4 regions of the Hydrogenophaga sp. SL48 genome follow, and region 1 is predicted to be linked to each of the others. Evidence: predicted binding sites of a transcription regulator. Region 1 holds the regulator's gene; each other region holds the start of a gene.
The links. The regulator FNR, encoded in region 1, switches genes on or off when oxygen is low (the NO sensors DNR and NnrR bind a similar motif). The targets are predictions, from matches to a motif close to TTGATNNNNATCAA.

Region 2: IM738_RS01870 (DUF3079 domain-containing protein) is a predicted target of FNR. The motif match lies at 4,936-4,949, and genes of this name have one in related genera.
Region 3: IM738_RS21495 (hemerythrin domain-containing protein) is a predicted target of FNR. The motif match lies at 4,624-4,637, and genes of this name have one in related genera.
Region 4: IM738_RS23610 (TraR/DksA family transcriptional regulator) is a predicted target of FNR. The motif match lies at 2,828-2,841, and genes of this name have one in related genera.

Annotation. Positions count from the first base shown of each region.
Region 1 is NZ_CP063400.1:1,307,022-1,314,627, reverse strand. It holds gene IM738_RS06305 (DUF4189 domain-containing protein) at 1-326, opposite strand, end outside; gene aceA (isocitrate lyase) at 598-1,929, opposite strand; gene IM738_RS06295 (DMT family transporter) at 2,293-3,171, shown strand; gene IM738_RS06290 (sulfite exporter TauE/SafE family protein) at 3,172-3,843, opposite strand; gene hemN (oxygen-independent coproporphyrinogen III oxidase) at 3,964-5,343, opposite strand; gene fnr (fumarate/nitrate reduction transcriptional regulator Fnr) at 5,520-6,239, shown strand; gene IM738_RS06275 (hypothetical protein) at 6,306-6,599, opposite strand; gene IM738_RS06270 (nitrogen fixation protein FixH) at 6,672-6,971, opposite strand; gene ccoG (cytochrome c oxidase accessory protein CcoG) at 7,004-7,606, opposite strand, start outside.
Region 2 is NZ_CP063400.1:391,602-399,207, reverse strand. It holds gene IM738_RS01895 (hypothetical protein) at 1-473, opposite strand, end outside; gene IM738_RS01890 (alpha-hydroxy acid oxidase) at 674-1,831, shown strand; gene IM738_RS01885 (BLUF domain-containing protein) at 1,841-2,854, opposite strand; gene IM738_RS01880 (hypothetical protein) at 2,957-4,213, opposite strand; gene IM738_RS01875 (anti-sigma factor domain-containing protein) at 4,357-4,896, shown strand; gene IM738_RS01870 (DUF3079 domain-containing protein) at 5,019-5,234, shown strand; gene IM738_RS01865 (SIMPL domain-containing protein) at 5,345-6,073, opposite strand; gene IM738_RS01860 (Y-family DNA polymerase) at 6,214-7,455, shown strand; gene IM738_RS01855 (enoyl-CoA hydratase-related protein) at 7,418-7,606, shown strand, end outside.
Region 3 is NZ_CP063400.1:4,541,299-4,548,904, reverse strand. It holds gene IM738_RS21510 (polyphosphate polymerase domain-containing protein) at 1-407, shown strand, start outside; gene IM738_RS21505 (CotH kinase family protein) at 457-2,610, shown strand; gene IM738_RS21500 (YbfB/YjiJ family MFS transporter) at 2,621-3,856, opposite strand; gene IM738_RS21495 (hemerythrin domain-containing protein) at 3,948-4,541, opposite strand; gene IM738_RS21490 (lysozyme inhibitor LprI family protein) at 4,761-5,186, shown strand; gene IM738_RS21485 (peptidoglycan-binding domain-containing protein) at 5,231-6,649, shown strand; gene IM738_RS21480 (heavy metal translocating P-type ATPase) at 6,667-7,606, opposite strand, start outside.
Region 4 is NZ_CP063400.1:4,957,289-4,964,894, reverse strand. It holds gene IM738_RS23625 (FIST signal transduction protein) at 1-704, opposite strand, end outside; gene IM738_RS23620 (PhaM family polyhydroxyalkanoate granule multifunctional regulatory protein) at 731-1,825, opposite strand; gene IM738_RS23615 (enoyl-CoA hydratase/isomerase family protein) at 1,879-2,718, opposite strand; gene IM738_RS23610 (TraR/DksA family transcriptional regulator) at 2,924-3,310, shown strand; gene IM738_RS23605 (hypothetical protein) at 3,348-3,725, shown strand; gene IM738_RS23600 (VOC family protein) at 3,862-4,302, shown strand; gene IM738_RS23595 (fumarylacetoacetate hydrolase family protein) at 4,368-5,375, opposite strand; gene IM738_RS23590 (IclR family transcriptional regulator) at 5,543-6,424, shown strand; gene IM738_RS23585 (DUF3108 domain-containing protein) at 6,427-7,606, shown strand, end outside.

The DNA of each region.
Region 1 (7,606 bases):
AAGGCACGGGAATCAGCGACCTCTTTGGAGCCCGCGCTGCCCACACCCCACACGCCGTTGCCAGAAGCCCACGCGGCAGAACCGCAGGTCCCGTTGCCGGAAAACTCCAGGACCACCGCACAGCCAGCGCCACTGTCGTCCGCGCATTTGTCGACCACATCGCTGTTGGCTTCGGGTTGTGACGTGTAGTTGACCACGATCGCCCCATAGCCATTCGACGTGTTGACGGCAATGGCGCCCCTGGCGGTCGTGTCACCACCGCCACCACAAGCCGCCAAAACTGCCGCGATGGACAGCACAGACACCCATTTCCAATTGATCAGCACTTGTATCTCTCCTGTTTGTGACGGGCAGGCATGCCAGCCCAGATCGGCAAATACGCCAACGGCATCTAGTCTATCGCCGGGCCACGAGGCTGCCTGTATGAAATTGGCGACACACCCAGTGCCCCACGAAGCGTGTCTGGGGCGCTCGCGTCTACCCGGCCCACAAATAGAAAGGCCCCTGAAGCACCGCAGTGCGCAGGGGCCCTGTCGCGGGTTGCCGCAGCGAGCGCGCCTGAGCATTGGCGCGGCGCTTGCAGCAAACCCCGATCTTTCAGTGGAACTGCTCTTCTTCGGTCGAGCCGGTGAGGGCCTTCACGCTGGAAGAGCCGCCCTGGATCACGGTGGTCACGTCGTCAAAGTAACCCGCGCCCACTTCCTGCTGGTGTGACACGAAGGTATAGCCCTTGTCGCGAGCGGCGAACTCCTGCTCTTGCACCATCTCCGTGTAGTGCTTCATGCCTTCGCCGCGGGCGTAGGCGTGGGCGAACTGGAAGGTGTTGAACCAGTTGATGTGGATGCCGGCCAGCGTGATGAACTGGTAGCGGTAGCCCAACGCGGCCAGGTCTTCCTGGAAGGAAGCGATCTGCTTGTCGTCCAGGTTCTTCTTCCAGTTGAAGGACGGCGAGCAGTTGTACGACAGCAGCTTGCCCGGGCAGGCAGCCTGCACGGCTTGGGCGAATTCACGGGCAAAGCCGATGTCGGGCACGCCGGTCTCGCACCACACCAGGTCAGCGTAGGGTGCATAGGCAACACCGCGGCTGATGGCTTGCTCCAGACCGTTCTTGACGCGGTAGAAACCTTCTTGCGTGCGCTCGCCGGTCAGGAAGGGCTTGTCGTTGGCGTCGTGGTCGCTGGTGATCAGGTTGGCGGCTTCGGCATCGGTACGGGCCAGCACGATGGTGGAGACACCCATCACGTCGGCAGCGAAACGGGCAGCGATCAGCTTCTCGCAGGCTTCCTGCGTGGGCACGAGCACCTTGCCACCCATGTGGCCGCACTTCTTCACGGCGGCCAGCTGGTCTTCGAAGTGAACGCCAGCGGCACCGGCAGCGATCATGTTCTTCATCAGTTCAAAGGCGTTGAGCACGCCGCCGAAACCGGCTTCGGCATCGGCCACGATCGGCAGGAAGTAGTCCACGAAGTCCTTGGAACCCGGCTCGATGCCACGACCCCACTGGATTTCATCAGCGCGCTTGAAGGTGTTGTTGATGCGACGGACCATGGTCGGCACCGAGTCGTAGGCGTACAGCGACTGGTCGGGGTACATGGTTTCGCTGGTGTTGCCGTCGGCGGCAACCTGCCAGCCCGACAGGTACACGGCTTCCAGGCCGGCCTTGGCCTGCTGCATGGCCTGGCCAGCGGTGATGGCACCGAAGGCGTTGACGTAACCCTTCTTGGCACCGCCGTTGACCTTGTCCCAAAGCTTCTCGGCGCCGCGCTTGGCCAGCGTGTGCTCAATCTGCATGCTGCCACGCAGGCGCACGACGTCAGCGGCGGAGTAGCCGCGCTTCACACCCTTCCAGCGGGGGTTGGTGGCCCAGTCTTTTTCCAGGGCGTCGATCTGCTGTTGGCGGCTCAGTTGTTCGGTAAGGGACTGGGGCATTTGAACTCTCCGTGAGGTTGATAGAAGGGGCCGGCAGCGCCCGCATGCAAACGGGATGCTGATGGAGCTACTTTAAGTCTTATAGAAGACTTTTCCAAGCTCTTATGTCTTATATAAGATAAAAAAATAAACGTTCAAAATCAACATCATTCAGATCAAATTCCTCATTGCGGAATAATATTTCTTGTATCAAGAAAATTTCTTGCAATGCAACATTCCATCTTTCCACATTAAGAAAACGCGTTCTCTCATGCCGAAAGTGGGCAGCCATGAACCCCCGGTAGGGCATGATCGCCACCCATGACTGATCCGAACAGCGTGTCCCCGCATGGCCCAAGGGGTTTGGCCTACTTGAGTTTGGCCATGAGCATGTCGCTGGTCGGGGGCTACGTTGCGCTGTCAAAACCGCTGGTGGCGGTTTTCCCCGTCTTTCTGCTGGCCTGGCTTCGTTTTGGCATCGGTGGTGTGGCCATGCTCCGCTGGCTGCGCAAGCCGCCGGACGAACCTGCCTGGAGCCCGCACACCCGGCGCCTGCTCTTTCTCGAATCCTTCCTGGGCAACTTTCTTTTCTCCATCTGCATGTTGTTCGGTGTCGGCCTGACCACCGCTGTGGCCGCGGGCGTGGTGATGTCGTCCATCCCCGCCGTGGTTGCGGTGTTGAGCAGGGTGTTCCTCAAGGAGCGCATCGGCAAGCGCACCATGGGCGGCATTGCCTGTGCCGCCATCGGGATCGGGCTGTTCTCGCTGCAGAAAGGCGCCGACACGCATGCGGCGGGGCGACCAGGGCCGCTGGGCCTGGATCTGCAGGTGTGGGGCAACCTGCTGGTGTTTGCCGCCGTGGTGTGCGAAGCCTCCTATGTGGTCATTGGCAAGCGACTCACGGAAGGCCTGGGGCCCAAACGCATCTCGGCCATCATCAATCTGTGGGGCTTTGTGCTGGTCACCCCCCTGGGCATCTGGGCCGCTTGGCGCTTCGATTTCGGCTCCGTGCGCCTTGACACCTGGGGTCTGCTGGTGTTTTACGCTCTGGCTGCGAGCGTCTGGACGGTGTGGCTCTGGATGACCGGGCTGAAAACCATTCCCGCATCCAAGGCCGGTGTGTTCGCCGTGATGCTGCCCCTCAGTGCAGCAACCATCGGTGTTGTGTTCATGGGTGAGCGGCTCACGCCCATTCAGCTGCTCGCGTTCGGCATCGCCCTATTGGGCCTGGTTCTCGCCACGTTGCCGGGTCGAAAGCCCTGATCAGGCACACCACAGCCCGGTGGGATTGGTGATACCCATCCAGAGCGCCCAGCCCGAGGTGGCCGCCAACGCCAATCCGGCCAGGCGAATGCCCCAGGCACCCGAACGACCCCCACGCAAACGCAGCAAGAGCCAAGGCCCGGCGGTCAACGAGATGGAGGTGCCCGTCGAAAAGAGCGCCATGATGAGCGCGCCCTCCATCGCGTTGGCTGAGAGCGAGGCGACCAACAACGCCGAGTACAGCAAGCCGCAAGGCATCAGGGCCCAGGCCACACCCAGCACCACGGGCGCTTTGCCGCCCAGGCGGCCGAGCACGGGGCGCGCCTTGCGCCAGACGCTTTGACCGAGCCCTTCCAGCCACGCGGGCTGCCTTGCCTGCCAGAGGAGCACCGCACCGAGGAGCAACGCCGCCACATGGAACATCGTCCAGACCGGACGGATGACGGCCGTGTTGGTGCCCAACCAAGCCAACCCTTGAACCGACCCGGCGGCAAACGCACCAAAAAGCGCATAGCCCAACATGCGACTGGCCTGAAACGACCACAACGCCTGTGTGCTGCGCTCGCCGGCGGCACGGCCGATACCCGCACAAGCGGCCCCGCACATGGCCACGCAGTGCGGGCCACCGGCCAGCCCCATGAACAGGGCCGTGATCGCCATGGAAGTCTGCATCAGGGAACTCTAGCAGGCGGGGAAAGATGAGCGGACGAAGTCCCCACAAGCTCCATGCAAGCGGGGCGCTTGACCGCTCTCGCGGCGAGCCTGGGCGGCAGCGCCAACGATCGTTTCAGGTCAGATGATTTTGGAGAAACGGGCGCGGTCCTGATCCACTTGAAGGTTCTTGTCAAACACCATCGCAATGGCGCGCACCAGATACCAGCCCGTGGCAGTGACCTGCACACCCGACTCGTCAATGCTCACCAGTCCCTGTTCGGCAAAGCTGGCCAAGACCTCAAGTTCTCGGGCAAAGTACTTTTTGCAATCTATGAGATGCCCCAGGTTGATGGGCTCGTACTGCAACTGGCCCTGACACATCAAGGACATGATGACCGACCTGCGCAACAGATCGTCGCGCGTGAGTGCCAAGCCGCGAACGATCGGCAACCGGCCCTGATCCAGAGCGTCGTAGTAATCCTCGATCGTCTTGGCGTTCTGGCTGTAGGTCGCACCGATGCGGCCGATGGCCGACACACCCAGGGCGATGAGATCGCAGTCGGGTTGTGTGCTGTAGCCCTGGAAATTGCGGTGCAGGCGGCCCTGCCGCTTGGCCACCGCCAAGGCATCGGTGGGCAGCGCGAAATGATCCATGCCCACATACACGTAGCCGGCCTCGCTCATGGCATCCAGCGAGGCCGAGAGCATGGACAGCTTGTCCCCGGGGCTGGGCAGTTCCGCCGCAATGATGCGGCGCTGCGGCTTGAACCGCGAAGGCAGGTGGGCGTAGGCGTAAAGCGCAATGCGGTCAGGGCGCAGCTGGTTGACCTGCGCCAGCGTGCGGGAGAACGATTCCGGCGTTTGCAGTGGCAGGCCGTAGATCAGGTCCACGTTCACCGATTCGAAGCCGATCTTGCGGGCGGTTTCCACCAGTTCAAACACCTGTTCGGCGGGCTGCACCCGGTGCACGGCTTTTTGCACCGCAGGATCGAAGTCCTGCACGCCAAAGCTCAGGCGATTGAACCCAAGGCGTGCGAGGGTCTGCAAACGCTGGCCGGTCACCGTGCGGGGATCCACCTCGATCGAATACTCCCCACCCGGCACCAGCGTGAAGTTGCGGCGGATCATCGCCATCAGGTCTTCGAGCTCGCCATCCGACAGGAAGGTGGGCGTCCCGCCACCAAGGTGCAGCTGGGACACGCTGTGGCCCTTGCCGAAGTGCTGCACCTGCAGGTCGACCTCACGCGAGAGGTAGCGCAAATATTCCTCCGCCCGCTCGTGGTGCTTGGTGATCACCTTGTTGCAGGCGCAGTAGTAACAAACCGATTCGCAAAACGGCACATGCACGTACAGGGACAGCGGCAAGGCCATCGAGCCCGCTCGCCGCTGCTCCAGGGCCTGGATGTAGTCGGCTTCGGTGAAGGCTTCCACAAACCGATCAGCCGTCGGATACGAGGTGTAGCGCGGTCCAGGGACATCGAACCGCTTGAGCAATTCGTCAGATATGGCGTGACTCACAGGCAATTCTCCAATGCAGAAGGAGAATGTGCCCCAGGCGCGTTCGAGCGCCCTTGATCAAGATCAAGGGCGCATGACAGCCAAGGGTTTCTGCTGACTGACGCCAGCGAAACGAATGGGTACATCGACATCAGCGACACCCATGCGTTAAGCTTCGGCCCAATTGCGGGATATTTATGGACATTCAAAGCATCAAAGTCGCCTGTTCCAGCTGCAATTTGCGGGAGCTGTGCTTGCCCATGGGCTTGAACCCCAACGAAATGGACAAGCTCGACAACGTCATTTCAGCCCGTCGGCGCGTCAAACGGGGCTCGGCCTTGTTCAACACCGGCGACAAGTTCACCTCCCTCTATGCCGTCCGTTCGGGTTTCTTCAAAACCTGTGTGACCACCGCCGACGGCCGGGACCAGGTCACCGGCTTCCAGATGACGGGCGAAATCATCGGCCTGGATGGCATCGTGAGCGACCGCCACTCGTGTGACGCCATCGCCCTGGAGGACGCCGAGGTCTGCATCATGCCGTTCGATCAGGTTGAAGAGCTTTCTCGGGAGTTCACCACCCTGCAGCACCATGTGCACAAGATCATGAGCCGCGAAATCGTGCGAGACCACAGCGTGATGCTGCTGCTGGGCAGCATGCGCGCCGAGGAACGCCTGGCGGCGTTCCTGCTCAACCTGGTGCAGCGCCTGCATGCCCGAGGCTTCTCGCAATCCGAGCTGGTGCTGCGCATGACGCGCGAAGAGATCGGCAGCTACCTGGGCATGAAGCTGGAAACGGTCAGCCGCACGTTCTCGAAGTTTGTCGAGGAAGGCATCATTGAAGTCAAGCAACGCTACGTGCACATCAAGGACACCGAAGCACTCAAGCTGATCGTGAATCCACAGACCTGCCGCTGATTTCAGCGTTCAAAAGAAAACCCCGCCGGACCGCTCCGGCGGGGTTTTCTTTTGGGCTTTTCGCCGTCAGCGACAGGAGCGGTTTTGTGCACAGCTTTCAGGCCGCGCGGCCTCGGGCACCGGGCATCGGTTGACCTCGAAGGGTGACATCGACAACAGGGTGGTCAGCGCGCTGGAGGCCATGGTGATTCCCCAGAACACAAAGAAGGCCAAGGTGTAGATGGCCTGCCGGGACAGCCCCAGCGGGTTGCCAAACCAATGCAAGTCACCGGGGTCCACCATCGCAAACACGATCATTTCCAGAACCGCTGCCACCAGAAAGGCTGGCCAGGCAATCCACATCCAGCGCTGTGACCACATGCTCTTGTCTCCTCGTAGGGGGTGAAAGTCAGTTCAAGAAGTCTTTGAGGTCGGCGGCTCGGCCTGCCCCTGTTATTTGGCCGCAGGCTCCGGCAGCGGTGAGGCCGCGTGGTTGCGCGCCTGCTGCGCGGGCTGCAAGGTTTCCAGCGCTTTGGCTTTGGCTTGTCCGTCCAGGGCATGAGCGGCTTTCAGGTCTCGCTCGAAATCGGCCTTGTTGAGCACAGGATCAGCGCCCTTGACGGCGATGATGGCCGTGGCAATGGCTGCAACCACCACCACGAGTGGTCCGCCCACCACCAGCCACATGTGAGGCACTTTCCACCAGGGGATGGGCAGCGAAGACTGGGCGGGAGCGGCGTTGTTGGGATTCATGTGGGTGTCGGAGTGGAAAGGTGGGTGTCACTTTACCGGGGGATCAGGAACGCGGCTTTTTCTTTCACCTGAGACACCTCATCCCCTGTCGAACGGACATCGAATTGGATGGGATGAGAACCGGTGGATGCCGCCCCCGGAGGCACCTGCACCCGAATGACGGCAGAACGCACTTCGGTGGGCAGCACCTCCACTTCGCTCTCGGAAGCGATGGTGATGCCAGGCAGACCGGTGACACCAATCACATAGCGCTGCGTGGACTCGGTGGCGTTCATGACCTGCAACCTGAACACGTTCTCGATGCGCCCTTGTTCCACCATGCGGGCCAGCGTGCCCCGGTCACGGATCACATCCACCTTGAGCGGGGTGCGCAGGTACAGACTCACCATCACGGCGGTCGTGATGGCCATCAGGATGCCCGTGTAGACAAGCACGCGCGGGCGCAGACCTCGACGGACCATCTGTGCCGTCGTCCAGCCATTGGCCATGCCGTTCTGCGTCGCGTACTTGACCAGTCCGCGGGGATAGCCCACCTTGTCCATCACCTCGTCACACACGTCAATGCAGGCGCCGCACCCGATGCATTCGTATTGAAGGCCCTTGCGGATGTCGATGCCGGTCGGGCACACCTGCAC
Region 2 (7,606 bases), 920 kb from region 1:
CCTTTGATGTCGGGCATCTCGCCGGGGGCCGCGTCACCTTCCTTGAAGCTGGGCTGCGGCGGCACCAGGGGCATGGCCTCGCCCATGCGCATGGTCGCCGGGATCGCCAGCGAGGCCTCGGTGCCCGGCTTGCGCGGGTTGTACAAGGCCACGTCGATCACCCGGTTGGGCGGCATGGCGCCGGTGAGGCTGGGCGTGTTGCCCTGCTGGATGAAGCGACCGCTGGCGTAGCCGTAGGTCTGCGAACCGCTGCTGCCACCGCGCCCGCCAAACAGGCCGCCAATGACACCGCCCACCCCGCCCTGCATGAACTCGGGCATGCCGGCGATGGTGGAGGTGGAGAGGTCGATCCAGAGCTGGGTGGGCGCCGCCTGGGCGCGAACCTGGCCACTGGTCATGGCCACCACCATGGCGGCGATGGTGCTCACCAGAGGCGAGAGGGTCTTGAATCCGTGCTGCGAAAAAGATGGCATGGTGTGCTTCCTCCTGCGGGTCGGTTTCCCGAAAATCATCATACGCCGGGCTTTCAAACGGTCCTAGCCCCTCGGGCAAGGCTCGCCCCCTTTGGCAGACATCAGAAATTTCAAACGCCTCTGTCTCGCTTTCACAAGCCTTTTCCGGCCCGCCTCGCTAACATGCCGTCACACCCCCAAGCCCCCTGGAGACAAGCCCCATGACCGTGATCACCACCATCGAAGACCTGCGCGTGCTCGCCGAAAAACGCGTGCCGCGCATGTTCTACGACTACGCCGATTCCGGCTCCTGGACCGAGAGCACCTACCGCGCCAACAGCGACGACTTCCAGAAGATCAAGCTGCGCCAGCGCGTGGCGGTGAACATGGAGAACCGCACGACGGCCACGAAGATGGTGGGCCAGGCGGTGAAGATGCCGGTGTGCATCGCGCCCGTGGGGCTGACCGGCATGCAGAGCGCCGACGGCGAGATCAAGGCGGCCAAGGCGGCCGAGAAGTTCGGCATCCCGTTCACGCTCTCGACCATGAGCATCTGCTCGATCGAGGACATCGCACAGCACACCACCGCGCCGTTCTGGTTCCAGCTCTACATGATGCGCGACCGCGAGGCCATGGCCCGCATGATCGACCGCTGCAAGGTCGCCAAGTGCAGCGCTCTGGTGCTGACGCTGGACCTGCAGGTGATCGGCCAGCGCCACAAAGACCTGAAGAACGGCCTGACCGCGCCGCCCAAGCCGACCATCGCCAACATCATCAACCTCATGACCAAGCCGCGCTGGTGCCTGGGCATGGCGGGCACGAAGCGCCACAGCTTCGGCAACCTGGTGGGTCATGTGAAGGCGGTGACCAACATGAAGTCGCTGGCCTCGTGGACCAATGAGCAGTTCGACCCGACGCTGTCCTGGGCCGACGTGGCCTGGGTGAAGCAGCAGTGGGGCGGCAAGCTGATCCTGAAAGGCATCATGGACGTGGAAGACGCGCAGCTCGCCGTGCAGAGCGGCGCCGACGCCATCGTGGTGAGCAACCACGGCGGCCGCCAGCTCGACGGCGCGCCGAGCAGCATCGAGGCGCTGCCGGCCATCGTGGCGGCGGTGGGCGAGCAGATCGAGGTGTGGATGGACGGCGGCATCCGCAGCGGGCAGGACGTGCTCAAGGCCTGGGCGCTGGGCGCGCGCGGCACCATGATCGGTCGCGCCATGGTCTATGGCCTGGGCGCCATGGGTGAAGAAGGCGTGCTCAAGGCGCTGCAGATCATCCACAAGGAGCTGGACATCACCATGGCCTTCTGCGGCCACACCAACATCCAGAACGTGGACCGCGGCATCCTGCTGCCCGGCACCTTCCCGACCGGCGCCTGAACCTCGGCGTCAGCCCAGCCGGTCGAGCACCGTTTTCAGGGCCCCCCAGAGCCGGGCATGCTTCGGCTCGCCGTCGCCGGTGCGGGCTTCCAGCCACGGCAGACCCCGGGTCTCGGTCGCTGTCTGGAGTTCGGGGACGAACCAGCCGTCCGCCCCGAGGCCGATGATGGCCGGCCGGTGGCGGACCTGCTGGCACACCACCAGCAGCCGCTCCAGGAGGCGCAGGCTCTGCCCGGCATCGGCGTCCAGCAGCAGCACCACGGCGGCGTGGTCGGGCAAAAAGGCATGGGTCACGCCCATCGCCAGCCCTTTGCGGGCGTTCGCGATCAGCCGGCGCCCCTGCTGCCCCTGGTCGGGCAGATCGAGGTAGTCGCTCTCCACGTCGAGCGCGTCGTGGACGCTGCCCGCGAAGCGGCGGTGCGCCACACGGCCCCGGGTTTCATGGGCCAGCCAGCGCAGCAGGTCGAAGGCGCCGGTCTGGCGGGCCGACATCATCATCACGCGCTGGTAGGTGCCCTCCCGCGCGGCCGCCACCTCGACGTGCCCCGGCAGCGGCGAACACAGGCTGCGCCACACGCTGGCGGGTTCGTAGCCCTTGCCGCGGACGTGCCGCTCGTGCAGCGCCATCACGCGCCGGGCAAACTCGCCGGCGCTCTCGGTGCTCTGGGCGATGGACCCGATCCAGGGCTTGAAGAGCCGGGGCTGGCCCACGCTCTCGTGCACGACCTTGAGGCTGCGGTGGCGCGGGTCGAGCGCGACCCGCTCGACCAGGGCATGGATGCCGGCCATCGGCCCCTCGATCCATTCGACGAACCAGCCGCATTTGTGCATGAGCGCGACGCGCAGGCCGTGCTCGGCGTTGTGCACCACGGCGTGGTCGCGGATGCGGCGCATCTCGTCGAGCACCGGGCCGTCGACCGCGCTGATGCTGGCGTAGATCAGCCGCCCCACGTCCTGGGTCGACAGCTCGGCGCCGCTGTCGGGCCAGCTGGAGCTGTCGGGGTCCTGCAGTATGGAACGCATGGGAAATTGTCCCCCGGTATCGGCCGGTCGACCGCGGGCGGGATGTGCAGGATGTCATGCCCGCAGGGGTTTTGACGCGGCAGCGGCGGGCGCCGGCCGGCCTCAGAGGCTGGCGGGACGGGTGTCTGCGAGCCAGGAGGCCAGCGCCACCGGGGTGTCCGGGCGCTGCGCCCAGGTGCGCCTCAGCGCCCGCTCGGGTTCGTCGTGCGCGTGCAGCGCCAGCTGCTCGGCCAGGTTGATGACCCGGACCGCCACGGCGTCGTCGTTCCCGGCCGGCATCTCGACCACGCCGATCGCCACCTCCGGCTGGAACGGCAGCGAGAGCGGATCGGGGCCGACGTTCACCGACATCCGCAGCTCGCGCAGCACCCGTTCCGTCACCAGCTCGGCGCGCTGCGGGTCCTGCACCGCCGAGAGGGCCAGCACGAAGCAGCGCTGGTGGTACAGCCCCACGACGTTCCGGAAGCCCACCAGCTGGCGGATGCGCGCCGACAGGGCCACCAGGATTTCACCCGCCGGGTCCAGGACCGGCGGCTCACGGTAGGCGTACAGGTTGGACACCGACACCGCGACCACCAGGCAGGGGCGGCCCATGCGCTGGCTGCGCCAGAGCGCGTCTTCGACGCGGGTCACCAGCTGGGCACCGCAGGGCAGGTTCAGCGGGTCCATCGATGGCATCTGTCCCGCGGCCTGGCGCCGCAGACGGCGCAGCTGGCGGTTGCGCATGCGCACCAGCACGATCACGGTGGTGAAGTAGCCGACGGTGGCGCAGGCGGTCAGCGCCCAGTAGGGATTGCCCATGTCCATGCCCAGCCCTTTGGCGTAGAGGCCGGCCGTCATCTGCGCCAGGCAGAGGCAGGCCAGCACCATCCAGCGCGACAGCTGGTCGCCCAGCGTCACGCTGCGCACCGCGATCAGCACGCCCATCAGCACCGCCAGGCTGTTGACGGCCGCCGTCAGCAACAGCACGGTGTCGGCGGGCACGCCCACGACCACCAGGCCCAGCAGGAGGAAGGTGCCGGCGATGAGCACCGACGCGCCCGGCCCCATCATTCGCCGCACCAGCCGGTCTTCACTGCGCAGGCCCGACCAGTGCCCGAGGTAGGTCATCGCCAGCGCGCCGCACAGCGGCCCCAGCGTGGCCTTCAGTGGCAGCCAGTCGATCTGGTTCCAGGAGGGCCACAGGGTCTCGGGCAGGCCGGACATCAGGATGCAGGACCCGCCGGTGAGCACCAGGCTCAGCCACGAGCGCGCCGCCGGCAGGCTGGGGCGGGTGGCCAGGTCCAGCGAGGCCGCGATGGCCAGTGTCAGCAGGACACCCGCCATGGCAGACCAGATCGCCACTTCGAAGGCTTGCATGGTGGGGCAGGGTATGGGAGGTTGACGACCGCTTCGACAGCGCCGGATGCTGGCGCCACCAGCGGCCAACGTGGGATCGGCGCAGTGTACCGCCCCCCGCCCTCGGGCGAGCCCCGAGCCCCCCGCGCAGGCATACTTCGGACATGAACGATTCGCACACTGCCCAGACCGATACCAACAGCCCCGCGCCAGCCAGCCGCAGGGTCTCGCCCTGGTGGCGCGCGCTGGCGATTTTTCTGTTGCTGGTGCTGCTGCTGGGCTGGGCCGCCAGTGCCAGCATGGTCGAGCAGCTCAAGGCGCAGATCGGCCACCTGCAGACGAAGGTGGCCGCCGTGCCGCAGATCCGCCACCTCGCGGTGCTGCTGGACGAGCAGCAGCAGCCGGCCATGCTCGTGACCATGGACCCGCAGACCGGCTTGCTGCAGTTGCAGCGCCTGAACGAGGTGAAAGAGGGCCGGGAAGACAGCATGCAGCTCTGGGCGCTCGACGGCGACAAACCACCTCGGTCGCTGGGCGTGATCGAGAGCAAATACAAGACCCTGCAGCTGCCCGCCAAGGAAGCCGCGCTGGCGGGCGTCGGCCAGCTGGCCATCAGCGTGGAGGCCAAAGGCGGTGTGCCGGAAGCCCAGGGGCCGCGCCTGCCCTGGCTGTTCAAGGGCGCGCTGGTGCACAAGGCGATCTGATCTGAAGCGGGTGCGCACCACAGGGCGCACCCCGTTGTCTTGAAGCAGATCAAGGCGGGCCAGCAGCGAGACCGACACACTCTGCGGTGTGGCTGCCGTCCGTCGGCCACGGTTGCCGGACCATGGCCAAACCCTTCCCCCTCAACCCACCCCACCCCGAGCGCAATTGCTGGGGTTGCGACCGCTACTGTGCCTTCAACGCCCTGCTCTGCGGCAACGGCTCGGAACGCACCCAACACCCCATCGAAACCTTTGGCCCGGGCTGGGAGAGCTGGTCGGGCATCCCCGGGGACATGGACAAAGATGCAGCGGCACCAGAGGCACAACCCGACGCATGAAGCGGCACCGCCCAGGCGCAGTGCCTGAACCGAGAACCCGGCGGAACCGGCTTGGCCGGGCCGCATCGGGTTGCCCCCTGGGGGTAGCGCGAAGCGCTGCGGGGGGAGCCTTACCTCAACTCGTACTCGAAGGTGCTGACCACGCGCAGCCGCTTGGTGCGTGAGCTGCCGTCGTCGAAGTCGTTGCCGTCGTCGCCGGTGATGCGGATCGCGCCCTGGTTGGCGTTCTTCAGCGGACCGAGGCTGGCGCCGGCTTCGGTGGCGAATTTGGCGGCCTGCTCCCGAGCGTTGCGCGTGGCCTCGGCCAGCAGCGGGGCCTTGATGTCGTTGAAGCCGCGCAGCTGGTAACGCGGGCCGCTGTTGGTGCCCTCGCCCTCGGCGCCGCCGAGCTGCATGCCGGCCTGGATCAGCGGGTCCACCGCCAGCGCGGCCTTTTCCACATCCTTCACCCGCGCCGACTTCACCAGCACCTGGCCGCTGCCGTTGAAGCGGAACGGCACGTTGCCCTGCGCGTACTCGCGCGCCAGCAGGTCCTGCACCTGCAGGGGTTTGGGTTCGAGCTCGGCATCTGTGAAGCCCTGGGCCTTGAGGAACGCGAGCACCTTGTCGCGGTCGGCGGACAGCGCCTGCTGCACCGCGCCGAACTCCACGCCCGCGCGGCGAAAGCCCAGCGTCCAGATCGCGAAGTCGCTCTCGACCTCTTTTTCAGCCAGCCCTTTGACGGTGACCGAGCGGTCCGACATGCGGAAGCGCTCCAGGCCCTGGCTGACGGCATAGCCGGCCAAGGCGAGGCCGGCGGCGACCAGCACGGCGGCGAGGATGCGGGAGAGGGTGTTCATGGGGGCTCCGGTGAAACGGTGCACGACAGGGTGGCGCGCGGCCAGCCATCTTAGACCCCTGGCGCGCGCGCAGCCGGCGCTATGCTCCAGCCACCGTGACCCCCGAAGCCCATCTGCCCCGTCGCATCGCGCACCTGGACATGGACGCGTTTTTCGCGTCGGTGGAGCTGCTGCGTTACCCGCAACTCAAGGGCCTGCCGGTGGTGATTGGCGGCGGGCGGCGGCGGGAAGACGATGTGCTGGCCCGCCTGCGCGAGGCCTACCCGGAACGCGACTGGTCAGACGGCGACCTGAGCCGCATCCCGCTCGAATTTTTCCCCCGCCTCTCCGGCTACACCGGGCGCGGCGTCATCACCACCGCCACCTACCCGGCGCGCCAGTTCGGCGTGGGCTCGGCCATGGGGCTCATGAAGGCGGCCAAGCTATGCCCGCAGGCCATCCTGCTGCCGGTGGACTTCGACGAGGTGCGCCGCATCTCGCGCCTGTTCAAGAGCACCATCCTGGAGATCGCGCCGGTGATGGAAGACCGCGGCGTGGACGAGGTCTACATCGACTTCACCGACGTGCCCGGCGGGCAGCGCGAGGGCGGGCGCGTGCTGGCGCGGCTGATCCAGAAAAGCATCTTCCAGGCCACCGGCATCACCTGCTCCATCGGCGTGGCGCCCAACAAGCTCATCGCCAAGATGGCGAGCGAATTCAACAAGCCCAACGGCATCAGCATCGTCTGGCCCGACGACCTTCAGGAAAAGATCTGGCCCCTGCCCTGCCGCAAGGTCAACGGCGTGGGGCCCAAGGCCGATCAAAAGCTGCAAGGCCACGGCATCCACACCATCGGCGACCTGGCGGCGCGCGATCCGGTCTGGCTGATCGAGACCTTTGGCAAGAGCTACGGTGCCTGGCTGCACGCCGTCAGCTGGGGCCGCGACGACCGCCCGGTGGTGACCGAGAGCGAGCCGGTGAGCATGAGCCGCGAGACCACCTTCGAGCGCGACCTGCACGCGGTGCGCGACCGCGCCGAGCTGGGCGCGGTGTTCACAAAACTCTGCGAGCAGGTGGCCGACGACCTGCAGCGCAAGGGCTACGCGGGCAAGACCATCGGCATCAAGCTGCGCTACGACAACTTCCAGAGCGTGACGCGCGACGTGACGATCGATCACTTCACCTCAGACGCAGCCACCATCCGCCGCCAGGCCGGCCTGTGCCTGAAGCGCGTGGACCTGGGCCGCCGCATCCGCCTGCTGGGCGTGCGCGTGGGCAAGCTCGTCAAGCCCGGGACAGAGGGCGAAGAAGCCTCGGGCTACAGTGAAAGCCATTCCACCCGAACCGCTAGAGACAAGGCCACCGATGAACACACCGACCTGCTTTTCCCTGAGCTCGACTGAAGATCATGTGGCCCACCTGGTGCTCAACCGGCCCGACACGCTGAACACCATGCACCCCACCTTCTGGCGCGAGCTGGACGAGGTGCTGACAACGCTCCACACCGAAGGCACGGCGCGCGCGCTGGTCATCAGCAGCACCGGCAAACACTTC
Region 3 (7,606 bases), 2.2 Mb from region 1:
CGGCGCATTTTGAATCGCACGAACTGCCCGCCGAGCTGGACCAGTACCTCAAATCGGTGGCGAAAAACCACCACCAGCGGGAACTGTCGGACCGCTACCGCCAGACGCTGCAGGTGCGTTACCAGCGCACCACCCTGATCGCCCAGGCCAGCCCCGAGCGGGTCACGCTCGACAACCAGCTGCACTTCGCCCAGAGCCACCGCGAGATCGCCCTGAGCGGATCGCTCTGGGTGGTCGAGGTGAAGTCGCCCAAGGGCGTGTCGGCGACCGACCGCGTGCTGAAGGACCTGGGCGCGCGGCCCGCGTCGCTGTGTTCCAAGTACTGCGTGGGTTTGTCGCTCACCTCGCCGGCGCAGCGGTCCAGCCGCTTCACCCCCACCCTCAAAAAGATCGCGGCACTGGGCTGATGTGCCCCCGCGGCCGGCCCAGCCCCGGCGGTCGCGCCAGCCCCCTTGTATGACCCTCCACCGCCCCGCCATCGCCCTGCTCGCCGCGCTGCTGCTGTCGGCCTGCGTCGATTTCAGCGCCAGCGAGCCCACGGCCCATCCCCTGCCGCTGGACGAGCCCCGCTTTTCGCACGACAGTGGCTTCTACGAGGCCGACATCAGCGTCGGCCTGTCGCACCCCGATCCGACGGTGGCGGTGTATTACACGCTCGACGGCTCCGAGCCCGACCCGGGCAACGTCAACGGCACCACCTACCGCTACAAGCTGCAATACCCCAGGGAGCCGGGCGACCCGTTCGGTGCGTTCCACGAGCAGACCTACCAGAGCCTGCGCTACAAACACCGCATCGCCATCTCTGACCGATCCAAGGAACCCGACCGGATCGCCCGGATCTCGACCACGCACCACGACGTCGAGCCCTACTACGTCACCCCGCTGGCGGCCCTGAGCGCCGGCGAGCAGCGCCTGAACGGGCTGCTCGGTTCGATCAACCGGTCCTTGCCGGGGCCGGTTCAGCTGCCCACCGTCGCCCCGCGCCCCCAGGCGCGCCTGCTCAAGGGCACGGTGCTACGGGCCATGGCGGTCAAAAAGGGCGGCGCGCGCAGCGCCGTGGCCACCGCCACCTACTTCGTCATGCCGCGCGACACCTTCACTCTGCCGGTGGTGTCGCTGGTGGCGCAGGAGGACCTGCTGTTCGACCACGACAAGGGGATCCTGGTCGCGGGCAAGGCCTTCGACGACTTTCGCCGCCAGCACCCGGGGCAACCCATCCGCGGCGGCAACGCCCCCGCCAACTGGCACGCCCGGGGCGACGACACCCCCGCCCATTTCCAGTTTTTTTCAGACACCGACAAGCCGGCGGAAGCCAGCATGGACCAGCGCATCGGTGTGCGGGTGCACGGCGGCTTCAGCCGGGCCAACGCGAGCAAATCGCTGCGCCTCTACGCCCGCAAACGCTATGGCAAGAACAAGTTCCAGCACCCGGTGTTCGGCGAGGACTACAACCACAAGAAGCTGATCCTGCGCAACTCGGGCAACGACTTCCAGAAGACCATGTTCAAGGACGCCGCCGCGCAGGCCGTGGTGAAAAGCCTGAACATCGAGACCCAGGGCTACCAGCCGGTGGTGACCTTCCTCAACGGCGAGTACTGGGGCATCCTGAACGTGCGAGAGCACTTCGACACCGACTACTTTTCCGAGAAATACGCCATCCCCGAAAAGGACATCGAGCTGGTCGAGAACAACGCGGTGATCGAGGGCGACCCGGCGCACTGGAAGCAGGTCATGACCTTCTTCGAGAAGTCCGATCTGCGGCGTGAGGCGTCGTACCAGCAGGCCGGCAGCCTGATCGACATCGACAGCTTCATCGACCACCAGATCGCCAACATCTTCATGGGCAACGTGGACTGGCCGCACAACAACGTCAAGGCCTGGCGCTACCGGGGCGACAGCGCCCAGTACACCAGCAAAGGCGTGCTGGACGGCCGCTGGCGCTGGCTGCAATACGACGCCGACCTGGCCCTGACGATGCCCGCCACCAACACCCTGGCCGGCGCGCTGGACCCGAGGGGCACCCGGGACCTCGATGGCGTCGAGTGGTCCACCCTGCTGCTGCGCAAGCTGATGGAGAACCCGGACTTCAAGGCCCGCTTCATCAACCGCTTCGCCGACCTGCTCAACACCACGTTCCAGCCCGAGCGCACGTCCGCCGTCATCCAGCGCATGCAGGACCACATCCGCCTGGAAATGCCGCGCCACCTGGAACGCTGGAAGGTACCGACCACGGTGGACGAGTGGGACCAGCACGTGCAGAAGATGCGCAGCTTTGTGCAGCAGCGCCCCGCCATCCAGCGCGCGCAGCTGATGGGGCAATTCGGGTTGAAAGGCACCTACAGCCTGACGGTCACCACGCCCGACGCCACGCAGGGCTCGATCCGGGTCAACTCCCTGCAGACCCGCGATCTGGCGGAGCGCAGCGGTCAGGACGGCGCGTGGACCGGCACCTATTTCGCCGGGGTGCCGCTCGAACTCGAAGCGGTGGCCAAGCCTTGCTACGCGTTCAAGCGCTGGCACGGCATCGGCGCAACCAGCGCGACGGCGCGCGTCACGGCAAGCCAGCGCCTGTCCGTCCGGGCCGAATTCGAGCCCGTGTGCGCACCCTGACCCCGACCGGTCACAACGCCCGCTGGCGCCACGCCAGCGCCGCGCCCGCCCACAGCGCCACCGCCGAAAACACCAGGCCACGCGCCAGGCCGCCGGCACCGTCGGCGATCAGGCCCACCACCGTGGGGCCCACGATCTGGCCTGCCGCGAAGACCACCGTGAACGCGCTGATGCCCGCGGCCCATTGCGAGGGCGGCAGGTTGTGGCGCACCAGCGCCGTCGTGCTCGCCACCACCGACAGGAACACCCCGCCAAACAGCAGGCCCGAGACCATGATCAGCGGCCAGGCGCTGGTGAGCGCGGGCAGGATGGCGGCCACGCCGAGCAGGGCGTTGAGCAGGGCGAGCGCGAGGCCGTTCCGGTGGCGGTCCAGCAAACCGGCCCAGATGCGCGACGACGCCACCACCGCCAACCCCAGCAGCGCGTAAAACGCCGTCACCGCGCCCGGGCTCGCGCCCTGCTCGCGCAGCAGCGCGACCACGAAGGTCATGTAGCCGATGTAGCCCACGCCGAAGCCCGCGTAGCCCAGCAGGCCGAAGGCAAAGTCGCGCAAGTGGAACACGCGCCGGTCCGGTGGCCCTGCTGCGGCGGCCTGCGCCGGGGTGGCCGCCTCGTGCCGCGCGAGCACCTGCGCCGGCCAGACCATGAGCGCGGTGGCCAGCGCACACACCAGCGCCAGCACCCACCACGCCCAGGCCCAGGCGTGGGCCTGCCCCCGGGCCGCCTGCAAGACCAGGGGAACGACCAGCGCCGAGGCCACGATGCCCAGGCCGGTGCCGCCGTAATACAGCCCGAGCAGGAATCCGCTGCGCGCGGGCTGGCGCGCACCCAGGCGCGCCGCCAGCAAACCGCCGGTGCTGAACACCAGCGCGCTCGCCACGCCCGCGAGTGCGCGCTGCCCCATCAGCGCCCAGGCGCTCGTGAAAAAACCGCTGGCCGCCATGAACAGGGTGGCGAACAGCGCGCCGGCCATGAGCACGCGCGTGGGCGACGTGCGCCGCAGCAGCCACGACATGGCCAGCGCCCCGATCAGGTAGCCCACGGCGTTGGCGGTGTTCATGGCGCCGGCCAGCGTGTAGCTCCAGCCGAGGTCGTCGCGCATGGGTGGCAGCAACAGGCCGTAGGCGAAGCGGGTGATGCCCAGCGAGACCGCCGCACCCAGCGAGAGCGCAAGCGCGAGACGCACAAAGGGCGTGCGCTCCGGGGGCTCGGGTGTCAGGGCGGCGGTGAGGGTGCTGCGTGGCATGGCCGGGCCATTGTCGGCCCGGGCGGCGCGCCAGCGTGTGGTCTGCGGGACAGCGCGGGCCGCCACCACAGCCCTGGCGAGCGAGAAGGGCCTACTGACCCAGCCCGACCGGCGCGGGCGCCTTCATCACGATGCGGGTGAACAGGCGGTCGAACTGCGGGTCGCGCGGCACGCGGTGGTTCAGCGGGTCCTGGTTGGTCGCGAAGGCGGCGTTGAGCGCGTGCCAGTCGGCCTCGCCCAGGTGGCGCTCGGCCTCGGGCAGCACGATGGTTTCTTCCAGCCGCATGTGCTCCAGGTAGAAATCCACGTAGCGCGTCACCTCGTCGATGAAGACCGGCCGCCGCGCCTCGCCCAGCAGCTCCCAGGCCAGCAGCAGGTGCATGATCTTGCGCACCCGCGCCTCGCCGGTGGCGTGATCGCGCTCCAGCTGGTCGATGGTGGCCATGACATGCGGCGCGGCGCGCACCACCCGGGGAAACAGCAGGTCCGACTCCTTGGGGTGGTGGTGCGTCTCGGGGAACTCGTCGATATAGAACAGCATGGCCCGCAACACATCGAAAAACCGCGCCGAATCGTCCTGCCCCTCGTGCACCGGGCCGCGCCGGACCATCTGCATGAGCGACTGCAACATGGCAGCCAGGGTGGCGTGTTCTTCGCGAATGACGCGCAGGGCTTCGTGGGTCATGGTGTTGTCTCCGGCAAGGCGATCCCGACCGATCGGTCGGTGAATGGTTCCGGGACTGTGCCCGAGCACGCTCCGCTCAGCCTTGACCCATGTCAAGCCTGCCCCTGAGCCTCCCGCTGACAGGGGTTGCTTTTACATCCGGTTGCAAACCAAAGTGTTAGCATTTTCGACCACTACGGGCCGCCGCTGGCCCGGTCTCTGCTGTCACACACCCACACCATGAAGCCGATCCGAATCGCCCTCCTCGCCCTCTCCCTCGGTGCCGCCAGCTGCGCCACGGTGGCCAATGAAACGCTTGAAGCCCCACCCGCACTGGGCCAGCTGGAGAGCAAGACTTACCTGGCGTGCATGAAAAAAGCCAATGGGCGGCTGGAGCAAGGCAACTGCATCAACGAAGAGATCAAGTGGCAACGAACCCAGATGAACCAACTCTTTGGACGCCTGTCGGCCAAACTCAATGAAGTACAGCGAGTTGAGCTGGCCAAATCACAGAAGGCATGGGAAGTGTTTCTGGATGCTGAAAGCCGGTTTTCGGTGTCCTTCTATGACCCACTGGGAGGCGATTCAGACCTGACCGTCGGCACCAACAAGATCATGTGGATCACCCAGCGTCGCCAGCAGCTGTATTACCACCTTGATCTTTGAAAACGCATGTGGGCTGAGAAACTGAAAATCAGAGGAGGGAAAACATGCGTCAAATTGATATCAAAGACCCCGCGCAACGTAACGGCGCGATGTACTTTGTGGTGGGGCGAGGCACCGAAGGTGGCAACGCGGCGTTCCGGCTGTCCGTGGCTGCGAACAAATGGGGCGATCCGTCCTCGGTGATTGCCAACAGTGGCTATTCCCTCGGAACGATCCAGGTGGACCTTGGACAACGCGGGACATGGCCTCTGGGGTCCGTGAAGCAGCGAGCCTCGAATCCGGGCGAAACGACATATGTTGACGCCATCATTGGCCATGCATCTGCTTTCGCCAGAGAAAACCAGCTGCCTTTTCCAAGAGATGCCGCTGGGCTGGCTGCGTTGCGCAGCGACCTACTGTCCCATGGCAACGGTCTTGAGGGCCGGACAGAGATCCGGTTCATCTCAGACGAACACCGTGCCACGTTCAATGCCTGGGCCAGTTCGGACACCGGTAAGCAATGGATTCATCAAAACATCGACTTTCCGCAGGTCCAAGCGATCGCAGACTCTTCACAGCAGGTGATCGACCGCTATGGGTCAAACATCTCTGAAGAGCGCAAATTCGAGGTGATGTGCATCTTGGCCAAATCGGCCAACCAACACCCTCTGACATACAACAAGCTGGTCGAGTCCCTCAAAAGCGGTGCCGACTACGAAGGGATCATTCAGGTCGTCGATTCGAGCGTCAAGAAATACAAGGGCTATCACGGTGACAAAGCCGGCGAACTCGCCCGCCAGTACCAGGAGAACTTCCAGAAGCCCGGCAACGCCGTCGCGATGGAAGAGGCTCACCGCCAGGTCGCGAGCAGCGGCTACCGACCCTCCGACGAACGCCACATCCCCGAGATCCAGACCGCTCTCGCCGCCTATCGGCGCGACGTCAACGACCCGTCGGTGCTCGACCGAGGCGACAAGGGCGACGATGTGAGGCTGCTGCAGCAGGCCCTGCAGCGGGAGGGCAAGGCGTTGAAAGACGATGGCGGCTTCGGCGCAGGAACCGAACGCACGCTCACCGATTTCCAGCGCGAGCACCGGCTGGCGCCCTCTGGCTTCGGCGACCACGCCACCCTGAAGGCGCTGGGCCTGGCGCCGGCACTGGACGCCCGAAGCGGTGCCGCGCTGGACCGCATGATCGGGTCACTGCAAGCGGGTGGCCGCTTCAACGAAGACCAGCTCGCCCACATCGCCGAGTCGTCCCGCAACTACCTGCTGGAGCACCGCGCGGCCTTGGGCGAGGTCACCCACATCCAGCTTCGCAACGACGGGCAGAAGATCCTGTTCCTGAACGATTTCAAGCAGATGCGCGAACTCGACACCCAGCAGGCGCTTCACGGGTACGTGCCAGCCCGGCCCCTGGTCGAGGCACCGGTCCCCGGGCCCACGCCGGCGACGGAACGCACGGCCGAAGCCGTCCGACACTGAGCCAGTGTCAGGTCCCCTCACCGCCCCGGCTTCCAGCGCTTGAGCAACAGCGCGTTGCTCACCACGCTCACCGAACTCAGCGCCATCGCCGCGCCCGCCAGCACCGGGCTCAGGTAGCCCAGCGCGGCCAGCGGGATGCCGGCCGCGTTGTACGCAAAGGCCCAGAACAGGTTCTGGCGGATCTTGCTCACGGTGCGGCGCGAGATGTCCAGCGCGGCGGCCACCATCATCGGATCACCGCGCATCAGCGTGATGCCGGCGGCGTGCATCGCCACGTCGGAGCCGCCCTCGCGGCTGCCCATGGCCATGCCCACGTCGGCCGCCGCGAGCGCGGGCGCGTCGTTCACGCCGTCGCCCACCATGGCCACGACATGGCCCCCGCGCTGCACCGCTTCGCGGGTCGCGGCGCCCTCCAGCGGCTGGTCGGTTTTGGGCCGGCCGGGTGCGGGATCGGTCCGTCCTTCCCGAAGCCGCTGCACCACCGCCGCCTTGTCGCCCGGCAGCACCTCGGCGATCACCTCGCCGCCGTCGGCGTTGAGCCCCAGGGTGCGCGCCATGGCGTCGGCCGCGCCCTGGTTGTCGCCCGACACCATGAACAGCCGCATGCCCTTCGCGCGCAACTGCGCGAGCGCCTCGCGGGCGCCGGGCTTGGGCTCGTCGCCGAAGGCCAGCAGCGCCAGCGGGGTCCAGGGCGAGGTCTCGTCGGTCTGGCTGGCCAGCAGCGACACCGTGGCGCCCGCGCCCTGGCGCTGGTGCACCGCCAGCGCGAGCGGCCCCATGGGCACGCCCAGCTCGTCCATCCAGCGCAGGCTGCCCAGCGCCAGCGTGACGCCGCCCACGCGCCCCAGGCTGCCGCGCCCGGTGACGGCCTGCACGTCCTGGGCCGCATCGGGCGCGGGCAGGCAGTCGCGTGCACCGGCCGCGTCCATCACCGCGCGGGCCAGCGGGTGGGCGCTC
Region 4 (7,606 bases), 1.8 Mb from region 1:
AGCGCGGGTTCGCCGTCGAGCTCCAGCACCAGGTTGCCGTCCACGGCGGTGATCTCGCGCTCGCGGTCCACCGGCTGCGCACCCTGGGTGACGCGCGACACCAGGGCCACGTCCGGCCCGAAGGCGACACCGCTGAGCCCGCCCGACAACACGCCGCCGGCCGCCCCCTGCCCGTTCAGGTTGCCGGCGCTGCTGGCCGCAAACTGCACGCTGGCCGAGCGGCTGCCCACGAGCCCGCCGAACACATAGCCCGACTGCGTGCGCTCGGCCACCTCGGCAATGAGTTCGGCGAGATCGTTCGAGCCGGGGTCGGCGTGCAGCAGCGCGGTGTGGGCGACAAAGCCGCCAGGCTCGGAGCCGCTCGCGGGCAGCGGCGCCACGCCGCTGAATACGCGGTACTGGTCGGGGCTCAGGTCGCAGAGCATCACTGCGAGCGCGGGCTCGTCGAAGTACTCGACGTTGTTGGCCGCAATGCCCACCCCCACGGTGCCGGCCCAGTCGGTCACCTCGGGCAACTCGGCGCTGAGGTGACTGAGGATGTCCTGGGCCTGTGCGGCGTAGTGGTCGGTGATGTAGAGCAGGGCCAGCGCGGGCGCGTGGGCGTAGGTCGGCAGCGCCATCTGCGCGCGCAACTGAGCGAGCACCAGCGCGGCGGCCATGCGCCATTGCGGGTGGGTGGCGTGGGCGTAGGGAAAGAGCTTCATGCGGGACGGTTTCGCGGGCTGGGCGCTCAGCGGCGCGCAGCGGGTTTCTTTTTGGCGGCGGCCTTGCGCGCGGCCGGGGCGGCGGCGGGCTTCTGGGCCGGCATGAAGCCGGGGAAAAAGGCGGTGGGCATCGGCCAGTCGCCGGTGGACAGGGGCTGCGCCGCCACGGGCGCCGGGCTGGCGGCGGGGCGGCGCACCGCCTTTTTCTTCGCGGCGGGCTGGGGTTTGGCTTTGGCTTTGGCTTTCGGAGCGGGCGCCGGGGCTGGGGCCTTGGCCTTGACCGGGGCCTTCTTGCCGCTGACCGCGCGCACCGCCGCCTGGCCCATGCCGGCCGCCATGCCGACATTGCGTGCCACGCTGTCGCCGATCTTTCGGCCCGCCTTGCCGGCCATGCCGGTGGCCGTCTTCACCGCCTGCTCGGTCAGGCCGCTGGCGACGTTGCGCGTCGCGTCGAGCGCGCCCTGTTTGGCCACGTCTTTCATCGCCGTGGTCGCGATCTGCTGGAACTGCTGCGACAGCGCGCCCCACCACTGCAGCGGATCGATCACGCCGCCGGTGAGCGCGGACGGCTCGCCCGTCGCCGCTGCGGCGGCCTTGCGCGACTTCTTCACCGGCTCGGGTGCGGCGGCTTCCTCGGGGGCGTCGTCCTCCGCGTCTTCCTCGTTGTCTTCGACTTCCGGCTCGGGCGCCCGCTCACCGTAGGTGCGGGGCGGGATCTCCAGACCGGCGAAGCCCTTGGGCGCAGCGGGGGCCGGCACGACCCCGGCGAACCCGGCCATGGCCTCGGTGGCCTTGAGCTTGAGCGAATTGGCCACGTCGCCCAGGCTGAAGTTCATGGTCTTGAGCGTGGCCAGCGTCATCTTCTGCACCTCCAGCGCCTGGATGGTGGCGGCCAGCGCCTTGGCGTTCTGGTCGAGCCAGAACTGCACGGCCTTGAGCTCGTCGATGCGTTTTTCCAGGTCCTCGACGTTGAAGGTGGGGGCCACCCAGTTGCCGAGGTTGGGCATCTGCGGCACGCTTTTGCCCAGGCCCTGGACCACGCCACCGGCGGCCTGCCCCGCGAGGTTTTGCAGGAACTCGAAACCGGGCACGAATTTGCCGAAACCGCTGGCGTCGCTCATGGCTGTCTCCTCTGGGGTGATCTGGGAAGAAAGGTCGCTGCCGGATCGGGTGCTCAGTCGTCCACGCCGTAGCGGGGGGCGCGTCGCTCACGCAAGGATGCCACACCTTCGCGCACATCGGGCCCGGCAAAACCCATGAATTCCAGCGCCAGCGAGGTGTCGAACGCGGGGCCGGCCTGGCGCAGCCAGTTGTTGAGCGAGTACTTGGTCCAGCGGATCGCGGTCTGGCTGCCCGAGGCCAGGCGGTCGGCGACCTCGTAGGCCTTGTCGAGCAACTGCGCCTCGTCCACCGCGAGCGACACCAGCCCGATGCGCTCGGCCTCTTCGCCACTGATCGGTTCGCACAGCATGAGGTAGTACTTGGCCTTAGCCAGCCCGCACAGCAAGGGCCAGACGATGGCCGCGTGGTCACCGGCCGCCACACCCAGGCGCGTGTGGCCATCGACGATCTTCGCGCTCTTGGCCGCGATGGAGATGTCGGCCAGCAGGCCGGCCACCAGGCCCGCGCCCACGGCCGGGCCGTGCATGGCACTGACGATGGGCTTGTCGCAGTTGATGACGTTGTAGACCAGGTCGCGCGCCTCCTTCCAGACGCGGGTGCGCACCTCGAAATCGGTCGCCATGTCCTGCACCAGCGCGAGGTCGCCGCCGCCCGAGAAACCCTGGCCGCTGCCGCGCAGCACGGCACAGCGCACCGAGTCGTCACGCCCCACATCGCGCCAGATCTCGCTCAGCTCCCAGTGACCGTCGTGGCCGGCGGTGGGCAGCTTGCCGTTGCCGCCCGGGCCATCGGCGCGCATCTGGATGTCGAGCACCGAAGGCACGCCGTTCACGGCGGGGCCGCGCCGGGTGATGGCGAGGGTCTGGTAACGGCTGTAGTCGACGGCGGGCATCAATGGCACTCCTGGGAAAAGGGTCGGAACATGCGCCCGATTCTGCGTCCGATTCGCCGGGTGTCCGCCGGGGATTTGCCCCTAGCCACAGCGCCCCCGGCGGGACAGCTTGACGTTGGTCAAGGCACCGCACAGACGGCGGGTGCAACATGGGTTCACAGTTCAGGAACCGCCTTTTCCGATCACCAATTCACGAGAAGAACACATGACCACCCCCCTCTCAGACACCTTTTCCCAACAGTTGCGCGGCATGCGCGCAGACGTGCTGGCCCAATTGCGCGCGCAGCGCGGCGGCCAGATCGGCCGGGCCGAAGCGGCCGCCGAGGCCCGTGAGCACGAGAGCGACGACTGGGCGCAGGCCGACGCCGAACGTGACCTGGCCTTTGCGCTGGAAGAGCGCGAGTCGGCCGAGCTGATTGCCATCGACGCCGCGCTGCAGCGCATCGCCGACGGCAGCTATGGCCTGTGTGTCGACTGCGGCGACGCCATCGCCAACGCCCGGTTGCACGCCAACCCCACGGCCCTGCGCTGCGTGGGCTGCCAGGACAAGACCGAACAGGCCAGCGGCGCGGTGCGCCCGGCCAGCTACTGATCCCTTTCCCAACCCACCCTTTCCAAGGAAAACCCGCATGACCACTTTCCACGCCGTTGTCTGGATGGACCACACCGAAGCCCACGTGCTGATGTTCGACAAGGAGCACGTCGAGGCACAGCGGATCAAGGCACGCAGCCACCACACGCCCAAACACGGCCACGTCGGCGCCGACAAGGACTTCTTCAAGCAGATCGCTGACGCGCTGACCGGCGTGACCGAGGTGCTGCTGACCGGCCCGGCCAACGCCAAGATCGAGTTCCGCGATTTCTGCAAGCACAACGCCCACGCCGTCGACAAGGCGGTGGTCGAGGTGGTCACCACCGACCACCCGAGCGACGCCCAGGTGGTCGCGATGGCACGCCAGTACTTCACCCGGTACGACCAGACCGCCGCCGATCCGAGCATGAAGTAGCCCCCCGCGCCGCTTCGCGTCACCCCCAGGGGGAGGCACTGGGGTTAGAAGCGCATTGCGGCGCTCCGGCACCATGGAAAACACAAATGCAAAAGCCCACCGGCACGCGCCGGTGGGCTTTTGTTATTCTGCGGCGATGTCCATCCAGCCCACCACCCTGCCCGCGCGCAGCCTGTTTCACTTCGCGTTCCACGTCACCGATCTTGACGAGGCGCGCCGCTTCTACGGCGGCGTGCTGGGTTGCACCGAGGGCCGCAGCACCGACACCTGGGTGGACTTCGACTTCTTCAGCCACCAGATCTCGCTGCACCTGGGGGAGCCGTTCAAGACCACGCGCACCGGCCGGGTGGGCGAGCACCTGGTGCCAATGCCTCATTTCGGTCTCGTGATGCGCTTGCCCGAGTGGCAGGCGCTGGCAGCGCGCCTGCAGGCCGCGGGCGTGGACTTCGTGCTGCCGCCGCAATGCCGCTTCGAAGGGCAGCCGGGCGAGCAATGGACGATGTTCTTCTGCGATCCCTTCGGCAACCCGATCGAGGTGAAGGGATTTGCCACGCTGGACGCGATGTTCGCCAGCTGAACCGGCGGCGCCTCCATGACACAGGGCCCCGAAGGGCCCTGGACAACGGTTGACTGCCGTGGGGATCAGTCCAGCGACGCGATCTTCTGGTCGATGGCGCCGAAGATGCTCTGGCCGTCCTTGCCCTTCATCTCGATGCGGATGGTGTCGCCGAACTTCATGAATTCGGTCGTCGGCTTGCCATCCAGAATGGTCTCGATGCAGCGCTTTTCGGCGATGCAGCTGTAGCCCTTGGGCCAGTCCTTCTTGCCATCCACCTCGATGCCCTTGTTGCTCACCGTGCCGCTGCCCACGATGGAGCCGGCGCGGACGTTTCGCGTCTTGCCGATGTGGGCGATGAGCTGGCCGAAATGAAAGGTCATTTCGGGGCCGGCGTCGCACATGCCGACCTTGCGGCCGTTCCAGGTCGACTGCAGCGTGAGGTGCAGGCGCCCGCCCTGCCAGGCGTCGCCCAGCTCGTCGGGCGTGACGGCGACCGGGCTGAAGGCTGTGGCCGGTTTGCTCTGGAAGAAGCCGAAGCCCTTGGCCAGCTCGTTGGGGATCAGGTTGCGCAGCGACACGTCGTTGACCAGCATCACCAAGCGGATGCCGTCGAGTGCCTGCTCGGGGGTGCAGCCCATGGGCACGTCGCCCGTGACCACGGCGATCTCGGCCTCGAAGTCGATGCCGAAGTCTTCACTCGGCACCACCACGTCGTCGCGCGGGCCGATGAAGTCGTCGCTGCCGCCCTGGTACATCAGCGGGTCGCTGTAGAAGGTGGCCGGCACCTCGCTGTGGCGCGCCGCGCGCACCAGCTCGACGTGGTTCAGGTAGGCCGAGCCGTCGGCCCACTGGTAAGCCCGCGGCAGCGGTGCCATGCACATGGCCGGATCGAAGGGAAATGCATGGCGCGCCTTGCCCTGATTCAGCGTGACATACAGGTCGTGCAACTGGGGGCTGAGGAAGTTCCAGTCGTCCAGCACCTGCTGCAGCTTGGTGGCGATGCCCGTCGCATAATGGGCGGTCGAAAGGTCGCGCGAGACCACCACCAGTTGTCCGTCGCGTGATCCGTCTTTGTAAGTGGCGAGTTTCATTCAGTCTCCTGCTGCCGCATGGCGTTGTTTCGTGATTACGAATAGTGAAATTGATTAACCTATACGTAAAACCTGGATTCTAGATCAATGCGCCGAAAAACGTGCACACCGGCCTGAAAAACACCCGGTCCGGGCACGCCAAGGCACCGACCGCCGCCTCACCACCCATGCCTGCAGCGAAATCCCCCGCCACGCCGAAGTCACCCGCCCGCCGCGAACCCCCGGTCAACGACACCGACCACCTGCGCGCGGGCATCCAGTCGGTCGAGGTCGGCTTCGAGCTGCTCAACGCCCTGTCGCAGGCCCCCGGCGCGCTGATGCTGCGCGACCTGGCCGCCGCCGCCGGCATGAGCGCGGCCAAGGCGCACCGCTACCTCGTGAGTTTCCAGCGCATGGGCCTGGTGATGCAGGACCCGGTGAGCACGCGTTACGACCTGGGCCCCGCCGCGCTGCGGCTCGGCCTGGCCAGCCTGAGCCGGCTGGACGCGGTGAAACTGGCGCGCGAACGCATCGACGGCCTGCTGGCCGAAACCGGCCACACGCTGGCCATCGCCGTCTGGGGCAACCAGGGCCCGACCATGGTCCACTGGAGCGAAGCGCCGCAGACCGTGCCGGTCACGCTGCGGCTGGGCGACGTGATGCCTTTGCTCACCTCCGCCACGGGGCGCTGCTTTGCCGCGTTCATGGGGCAGGAGGGCCGCGACGCCCAGCGCATCGCGCCGATGATCCGCGAGGAACTGGCGCGCGTGAAGAAGATGCCCCGCAGCGGCCTGCCGCTGGTGGACGTGCCACAGACGCTGCAGGACGTGCAGGCCATTCTGGAAGAGACCCGCGCCCAGGGCCTGGGGCGCGTGGTGCACAGCCTGCTGCCGGGCGTGGGCGGTTTCTGTGCCCCGGTCTTCGATGCCCAGGGGCGCCTCGCGCTCGGCCTCGTGGTGCTCGGTTCGGTGGCCACGCTCGACACCGACTGGGCCGGTACACCGGCCAGCGCGTTGCGGCGCTGTGCGCAACAACTCAGTGCCGACCTCGGCCACCGCCAGCCTGCCTGAACATGAACGCGCCCACCGTGCACCGACCGACCGTCCATCCAGGCGAAGCGGCTCCCCGTGGCAGCGTGCTGCTCGGGCTGGGCGCCGGCGTGCTGCTGGCGCACCTGAGCCTGCTGAGCGGCGGCCTGTCGGGCTTCTCGCTGGACTTCTTTGCGGCACCGGACACGGAACTGGCGGGCACCGCCCCCACGCCCGGCCAACCCACACCGCCCGCCACGGCCACCGCAGATCTCCCGCAGGCCCTGCCCGAACCGGTTCGCACCAGCCGGGTGCGCTGGATCATGCCCAAAGCACCGGAACCCGAACCCGTGCCAGAGCCCGAGCCGCCTCCCAAGGTCGTCCAGAAGGCGCCACCGCCCGAACCCGAGCCCGAACCGGAACCCGAGCAGGTCGAGCCGGTGGTTGACGCACCGATCGAGCCTGTGCCCGAGATCGTGACCGTCGAGCCGGTGATCGAGGAGCCACCCACCGAGGTGGCCATGGTGCCCCCGCCGGAACCGGTGCCGGAGCCGGCGGTCGCGCCGCAACCCCCGGTGTCGGACCTGCCCGCCGGCGCACAGGTCGCTGCGGGCACGGTGCGGGGCGCGGGGGTCGGGGTGTCCGACGCCCGCCTGGCGCCTGCCGTGGCGCCGCCCAGCGCGCAGCTCAAATACGACGTGAAGGGCCTGGCCAAGGGCTTCAACTACACCGCCACCGGCCGCCTGGACTGGACCAACAACGGCTCCCAGTACGAAGCCAGCATGACGGTCAAGGCGCTGTTCCTGGGCAGCCGCGGCCAGACCAGCATGGGCGGCCTCAACGACAAGGGCCTTGCCCCGGACCGTTTCACCGACCGCAGCCGCAGTGAACGGGCCGCGCACTTCGAACGCGCCAGCGCCAAGGTCCGCTACAGCAACAACGCGCCCGACGCCGTGCTGCTGCCGGGCATGCAGGACCGGCTGTCGGTCAACTTCCAGCTCGCCGGCCTGTTCAATGCCCGCCCGGACGCCTACGCCGAAGGGCAAACGCTGCGCCTGCCGGTCAGCAGCATCGACATGGCCGAGGTGTGGCTGTTCCAGGTCGGCCCCCAAGGGGCCGAGACCCTGCCCGCCGGGGAGGTGGTGGCGCGCAAGCTCACCCGCAGCCCGCGGCGGGAATTCGATCGCAAGGTCGAGATCTGGCTGGCACCCAGCCTGTCGCACC